DNA from 2 places in the Peribacillus sp. QJM3NY_7 genome. Region 1 is predicted to be linked to the other one. Evidence: riboswitches for the same ligand, from Rfam matches in the RefSeq annotation. Region 1 holds a riboswitch; the other holds the start of a gene.
What was found. Region 1 has a riboswitch for thiamine pyrophosphate ahead of tenA (thiaminase II). Riboswitches for the same ligand answer to the same signal wherever they lie in the genome.

Region 1 (3,978 bases):
ACAAATGAAAAAAAATTATAGTACTTATTAATAAGGTTTATACTGTGACTATGTTAGGCTAAATGAATAACAGGCTTTAAAACCAAAATAAAAGAGGTGAAAGAAATGCTGAAGAAAATAATGAAAAAAATCAAACAGCTTTCCCAAGGCAGCAGTGAGCGAAGACATGGGCATTATCGCCGAGGCAGCAGCAGCAGCAGCCGAGGCTACAAAAGGTATCCCATGAGTGGAAGTGACCGCTACAAGAGAAAAGGGCGGGGCAGCAGCAGCTAATTCCAATTCTTTGACTTCAATACAGCCTGAAGGTCCATTGAGATATCTTTAATATCTGAGTAAGGTTCTTGGATGCTTAATAACCTTTTCAGTATATGCACGGTTTCTTTTTCTAACGAAAGCTCTTCTGTCCAAGGAAGTGCTTTTTTACTTTTGGAAGCGTACGTCGTATAAAGTACATATAGAAGTATTTCCCCCAAGTCGTAAAAATCCTGCCTTTTCAGCTGCAAAATGGATTCTCTAGCGAGGTTGTCCGAATTGATCATCTTGGACAAACCAAAGTCTATCAAAATGGGCTGATGGTTTTTAAGTAGAATATTCGGTATACGTATATCTTGATGGAAAATGTCATGCTCATGTAGATAACATACTAAATCGACCAGCTTAACCAGAAAATGTAGAGACTCTTTCTCATTGAACGTTAATTGATTCGAGAAAATATGGTCTTCTAAATTATTCCCTTCTATGAAATCCATCACAAAATAAACATTTCCATCTTGCGAAAATTTCTCGTGAAATTTAGGGATATTTCTGTGGTTTAACATTCGTAATATGGAAATTTCATTTTCAAATTGTTTCAGCTCTTTTTTACTGCGGCGTTTACTTTTCCGGAGCTGTTTGATCACTATATTTTCATTCATTTTCAAATCATTGCAACGATAAACAATACCGTAGCTTCCTGTTCCGATTACAGCTTTTACCTCGTAGCGGTAATTCAAAACCACACTCTTTTTTAAAGGAATATCCACAATTAACTGGTAGAACTTTCTAAAGGAACGAAAAATTGAAACTTCCCTCACCACTTTCAAATATTCGAGTCAAGAACCAAAAAAAAAGACCATTATTAACTATGCTGGAAATATGAATGATCATGGTTAGTTTAACACTGATTTTTGATAATGCGGTAATGAAAGTCATTTCTTCGGGGCGATCTTTTGATAGTTCACAATTAAAAATAAATAATTCCTATATTTTCACATTATGAAATTATATGGTTTTTAAAAATATTAAGTTTACTATAATGAATTCATAATAAAAGAGTAGGAGGTGATGAGGTGGATGGGCGCGAGTTGAGAAGTTGCTTTGGGAAATCCCTAACCGGCGTCACAATAGTGAGCTGGTTTGATGGAAAGTTCAAAAGGGGATTACTGTGAATTCATTAAATTCACGAGTAAAATTGCAAAAACTCACGAGTGAACTGCTGAATTCACGAGTCAAGTGGCCAATTCACGAGTAAAACAGCAGAATTCACGAGTAAACCGGCAAAACTCACGAGTAAAACAGTAGAATTCACGAGTAAACCGGTAAAACTCACGAGTAAACTACTAACTGAGCTCCCTTTGATCAAATTCTTTGAAGGCTACGGGAATTGAGGGTATGAAAGATTGAAAGTTTAGTAACCCTAAATCAAGAAAACTTTTCTAATACGTTTGACAATTGGATTTATCGTGTTAATATAAAGGCAAATGAATTTAATATACAATTTGTACCACTAGGGGTGCTTTATAGGTAAAAGTTGATTTTTTACCCACAAAAGCTGAGATTGAAGTATGACTTTAAGACCCTTAGAACCTGATCTGGTTTATACCAGCGTAGGGAAGTGGGGTCTGGAACTATACATTTCTGTATTATTTCAAGTACAACCACTTTCTTTACGTTTAAGAAAGTGGTTTTTTGTTTGCAAAAAAAGGGGTGATAAGTGTTTTTTTTCTGTAACGTTCAATGAAAAAATACAATTTCGGAGGTAATGGACATGAAGTTTTCAGAGGAAATCCGTAAGGAAGTTGATCACATTTGGGAAGCTAGTTTTAATCATCCGTTCGTTGCAGGAATAGGAGATGGCACATTGCCATTGGAGTGTTTCCGTTTTTATGTCATGCAAGATGCCTATTATTTATCTCATTTTGCTAGAGTTCAAGCCTTAGGGGCAGTCAAGGCTACAGATTTACATACAACAAGCAGGCTTGCCGGCCATGCACAAGGAACATATGAAGCGGAGTTGAAGCTTCATGAGAATTTTTCCGAGAGATTAGGCATCACTAAAGAAGAACGGGAAAATTTCAAGCCTGCCCCGACTGCCTATGCTTATACTTCCCATATGTATCGTGCGGCTTATTCGGGACATTTAGGAGATGTTATTGCAGCTATCTTGCCGTGTTACTGGCTGTATTATGAGATAGGTGAAAAGCTGCAAGGGTGCATGCCCGAAGAGCCGATTTATCAAGAATGGATAGCGGCTTACGGAGGAGAGTGGTTCCGCACTTTGGTGGAAGAACAAATTGCGAGGCTGGATGAGATTGCTGAAAAAGTAACTGAAGAAGATAAGGCGAGAATGAAAGAGCATTTTATTCTCAGCAGCCAATATGAATACTCATTTTGGGAAATGGCTTATCGTTTAGAGACATGGCCCGTTCATAAGGAAACATTAGAAGTATAAAAGGAGAATGAAACAATGAAAAAAGGATTGAAATTAACGGATATATTAGTCACGATCGTGATTGCGGTAGCATTTGGAATCGTTTATATCCTTTGGGGTTCGATTTATTATTCCGTTAAACCATTAGGATTACATCTGGATCAACTTATTTATGGAATGTGGTTTATAGCTGGCCCTGTCGCCTTTTTCATTTTACGGAAACCGGGTGTGGCACTTTTGGCGGAGATAGCCGCAGCTTCCGGGGAATTCTTTCTAGGTTCCCCATGGGGGCTGACTGTACTGTTATATGGGGTGGTCCAAGGTTTGTTCGCGGAACTGGTGTTCATGGGGTTCAAATATAAAAAATTCAATATGCCGGTGGCCGTTTTAGCTGCGATGGCTTCCTGCCTGGCATCAGTTATCATGGATTTTGCATACGGGGAAATAGGTGCTCTTTCTACTTGGAATCTATCGTTATTCATGATAGCGAGGTTTGTGGGTTCCATATTCTTTGCAGGTGTGACCGCTTATTATTTAGTTAAAGTCCTGGAAGCAACAGGGGTAACTAATCTTGTGCGTCCGGTTTCCAATAAAGATTATGCAGAACTTGATTAAAAGAAGAGGTTGAGGGCCATGGAACCAATCGTTTCTGTTGAAAAGTTAAGAATGAAATTTCCCGGTGATGAATCTTTGATATTCAAGGATCTATCACTATCGTTTGATCAAGGAGAAAAAGTGCTATTGTTGGGACCATCAGGATGTGGTAAGTCCACTCTGTTGCAAGTGTTAAGCGGATTGATTCCGAATTCCATCGAAGTCCCGATGAAAGCGGAGAAATTGAAATGCCCTTCTTCATGGGGGTATGTTTTTCAAGATCCTGATAGCCAGTTTTGCATGCCATTTGCCGATGAGGAAATTGCCTTTGTCCTTGAGAATCTTTCCATCCCTAAAGAAGAAATGAAAGAGAAAATTGAAAATCAAATCCGTAATGTAGGATTGAACCTAGGGCACACAAGTATAGAAACATTATCAGGCGGGATGAAGCAGCGTCTGGCAATCGCTTCAGTATTGGCCCTTGAACCAGAAGTGCTATTTTTAGATGAACCGACAGCCATGCTTGATCCGGAAGGAACGAAAGAAATCTGGGACTTGTTGAAGGAAGTCGGAAAAGACAAAACGGTTATTATCGTCGAACATAAAATTGACCATGTTTTAGAATTCATCGAACGAATCGTGCTTTTAAACGATGACGGTCAAATCATAGCTGATGGTCCAAGAGACACCATTCT
Region 2 (3,978 bases), 1.6 Mb from region 1:
CAGATCACCAAAAGCGGCGCCAAAACAATGATAGGTATATTTTGTGATAGTATGAGCAGAGGATAAACCGCGTCCTTCACACCTGGAAATAGGTGTAGGATTGCCGCGATCAATAAGCCGATGCAGCTTCCAATAAAAAAACCTGACAACGCAAGCTCGGTTGTGGATATAAGGTGTCCGTAAAGATTGCGGGACGACTCTATTCCTTCAATGAAAATGGCCGATGGAGCGGGAAGCAGCCATTCTTCAACTTTCAATAAGACTGTCACTGACTCCCATACAATCAGCAACAATAATAAAAGAAAGAAGGGAGCCCCCTTCTTCCAAATTCCCCTTCCGATCATGCCCGATATTTCTCCGTTAACGTATCCATCGTAATCCCGCTTGGCTGATATAATATTTTCACTTGGGAAATGACATTCGGCGATCCTATTTCAATCATTCTTACATTCATTTTTTCTATCACGGCAAAAAGCTCGGAAAGCTCCCCCTCCATTGTCGTTTCAAGCGGGTGAACCTCATACTTGACACCTGATTCTTCAATGATCTTGATTGCTTCATCGACCATAGGGATGACATTTTCCCCTTTAGGAATAATTTGTATACTAATTAATGAATTGGCCATTGTATTTCCTCCTATTTTGGTAAAAATTCATTGGTAAATGCCTTTTCAGGATCGAAATCACCTTCAAGAAGCTTATTTTCAGTCATCCACTCACTGTAATTCTTCCAAATTTCAAGCTTTTGTTCACCCCATCGCGGAGCATCATCCTGATACTTGGCTGCAAGCCACTCCTGGCTTTTCTTCACTAGTTTTGGATCAAGATCCGGTGCAGACTCAATTAACATATCTGCTGCATCATCAGGATTCTTAATCGCAAACTGGTACCCTTTCGAAGCTGCATGAACGAATGCTTTAACAGTCTCGGGATCTTCTTTTATCATCTTTTCATTTGTAGTCAAAACAGGCGTATAGTAATCAAGCTTATCAGAGTATTCGGTTAAGTACACCATATTAAGCTTTTCATTTCGTAACTCAGCCTCAATGCCTGTCCAACCATAATAAATCCAGGCAAAATCTATATCCCTTTTAACCGAAGTGAAAAAATCCATGTCTCCTGTATTGACTATGTCCACTTCATTTACATCCGCATTTTCCTTTTTCATGAGTGAATCAATAATGGCCTTTTCAACCGGAGATCCCCAGCCACCATACGTTTTCCCTTCAAAATCCTTGGGAGTCTTAATGTCCTTAGCCTCAGGGGAAGCGAATCCCGAAGTATTATGCTGGATGACGGCAGCTACCGAAACAATCGGCACACCCTGTACGCGGGCCTGCGTTATGCCCTCTTGATAGCTCACGCCAAATTCAGATTTCCCTGAAGCGACAAGCTTATCAGCTCCAGCTTCACCTGGCATGATAATTTCCACATCAAGACCTTGTTCTTTAAAATAACCTTTTTCCTTGGCTACATACAATCCTGTATGGTTTGTATTCGGTGTCCAATCGAGCACGACCGATACCTTCTTTAATTCTTCATTTTTAGATGCTTCTTCTTTTTCATTAGTTCCGCCTGCTCCGCATCCAGCTAAAAGGAAGAACGAAGTTAACAGTGGTAAGAATTTATTCAAGTCATTATCCTCCTACACATCTTATAAGATTCATATGCCGGAACCATAATAGGGCTCCAGGGCTATTCAAATACTGGATAAAAAAGCAAAAAACGCCCGAAGATGAATTCGGACGTTAACATACAAAACAGAAAATCAGTCATAATATGTTCCCTCCGCTGGCATCACCCAGATCAGGTTCAAAGAGTCAGCATCTAATGGATGCAATCTCAGCCAGCAGTACTGGCCCCCCTACATTTCTCGCACATATGAACTTTTCTCTCTCATTATATCAATTCATGGGGAAAAAGGAATACTAATTTGCTTCTTCTCTCTAATTGGAAAAGTATTCCTGGCACTTCAAATATCTTTTGAACGAAAATCATTGAAAGCAAAATAACTCTGCCTCTTTCCGTTCCGATCATTCTTGGCTGCAACGGCGGCGGACACGTTCCAAATAGTCATTTCTTTTCAAGCATTCATATAATGAGCATAACGTGTAGACATTTTTGTTTACTGGTTTTATTAAACCCTTAATTTTATTAGCAAAAGGTGGATATGTCATGATAAAGATTAATCACAAATGGTTAGATGTCAGTCAAATCCAACCAGGTACAGCCTCTGCCAAATCGCTTGAAACTCTTCAATGCTTGGCGGAAGATTCTAACGTTTTTGAATACCGGAACTTTGGGGATTTTAATTTCGAGATACAGCTGAGGAACCGAGTCATAGAGGCAGCTATTGCGTTGGATAAAAGCGGTCCGGATTTTTCCACACTTGAGGAGTCTCAATCCAATCAACGTTATTGGCACCTTTCAAAGGATGGCACCTTTACCCTTCAGCCAGGGATTCTCCCTCATGCTGCGCTCGTTGACATTTTCATGAATGGAGGGCTTTATGCCTTCGAATGCGGGACGGCAATGGTCGTCACTTTTTTAAAGGCGATTTTGGATTTAATCGGCCCCAGGAATTTCGACTATCTTTTTTCAGACCTATTTTTATATGACTTTCGCCCTCCAAGGAATATGGCTCTCATCGTTCACCAAGGAAGGGATTATTCACCAGGTGATTGCGTTTACTTCAAAAACCCTGATCACGACTTGGCAACCCCTGAATGGCAAGGTGAAAATGCCATATTATTAGGGAATAACCTCTTTTATGGCCACGGGATCGGGATTACCACTGCACAGGGAATCATCGATGAATTAAATAGCAATAGAAAGCCATTCGCCACCATATCAGCATTTCTGACAACGCATATCATTTTCCTGGATAGTTCCTTCTATAGACAATTCCAACTAAATAACCCCCGTGCCAAGCCCGATAACAGTCCTGCCAGCCTTTCCAATTGTATTGTTTCTGAAATAGGTTCGAAGATATACCTTTCATGACCCTGGCATTTCGCCTATGCCATAAATCCGTTTTATTGAATATCGACATAAAAAAATGCTTGGGGAGAAATTTCCCCAAGCATTTTTTTCTTTTCACGCACCAATATTGCCTTTGCCTTTGAACCTGCGGGCACTTGCCTGCCCCCATTTCGTAATGGATAGTGTATAAACAGCCAAGGCTGACCATATGAACAAAAAGGCTAAAAGATGTGCTTTGGTGAAACTTTCATGATAGACGAATACCCCGATCAATAAAGATAAGGTCGGAGCGATATACTGAAAAATGCCTAGCATCGATAACGGGATCTTCTCGGCCCCTTTTGCAAAATATAAAAGAGGCAATGCCGTGGCAATCCCGCCGCCCACCAACAGCAAGCTTGTGCTCCCGTCTGTAAAGAATTGCATTTCCGACCTGTTCATCAAGTAAATCAGGTAGCCTAGGGCCAGAGGCGTTACCATCATCGTTTCGAGCGTCAGCCCGATTGCCGATTCGGCCTTGATCATTTTTTTTGCCAGACCGTATAATCCAAAGGTCATGGCCAAAACAAGAGAGATCCACGGGATCGTGCCGAAATGAATGCCAAGGATCAAGACTCCGATTCCTGCAAGCAGGAATGAAATAATTTGGGCCCCGCTCAATTTTTCTTTTAAGACTATCACTCCCAATAGTACACTGACGAGCGGATTGATATAATATCCAAGGCTCGTGTCGAGGATCCGTCCTGAGTTAACGGCCCATATGAACACTCCCCAATTGGCTGTAACAAGCAGTGACGCCGTCAGTAATGCCGTAAAGAGTTTCGGATTGCCCATTATGTTTTTGACATAATCTAGAAACGCCTGCCATTTTTTCATGAACATCAATAAAACCAGCATGAACACGAAAGACCATAATACCCTCTGAGCTAAAATTTCTATTGCACCGACTCCCTGAAGGAACTTCCAGTAAACCGGCACAACTCCCCACATCATGTAA

Region 2: another riboswitch for thiamine pyrophosphate. It lies ahead of AC0VX1_RS19285 (ABC transporter substrate-binding protein); the one in region 1 lies ahead of tenA (thiaminase II).

The regions. Positions count from the first base shown of each region.
Region 1 is NZ_CM149663.1:2,395,690-2,399,667, forward strand. It holds gene AC0VX1_RS11435 (hypothetical protein) at 49-279, opposite strand; gene AC0VX1_RS11440 (protein kinase domain-containing protein) at 270-998, opposite strand; TPP riboswitch at 1,758-1,889, shown strand; gene tenA (thiaminase II) at 2,027-2,710, shown strand; gene AC0VX1_RS11450 (ECF transporter S component) at 2,726-3,304, shown strand; gene AC0VX1_RS11455 (ABC transporter ATP-binding protein) at 3,323-3,978, shown strand, end outside.
Region 2 is NZ_CM149663.1:4,026,538-4,030,515, forward strand. It holds gene AC0VX1_RS19275 (ABC transporter permease) at 1-344, opposite strand, end outside; gene AC0VX1_RS19280 (thiamine-binding protein) at 341-625, opposite strand; gene AC0VX1_RS19285 (ABC transporter substrate-binding protein) at 637-1,632, opposite strand; TPP riboswitch at 1,766-1,875, opposite strand; gene AC0VX1_RS19290 (protein-glutamine gamma-glutamyltransferase) at 2,175-3,002, shown strand; gene rarD (EamA family transporter RarD) at 3,096-3,978, opposite strand, start outside.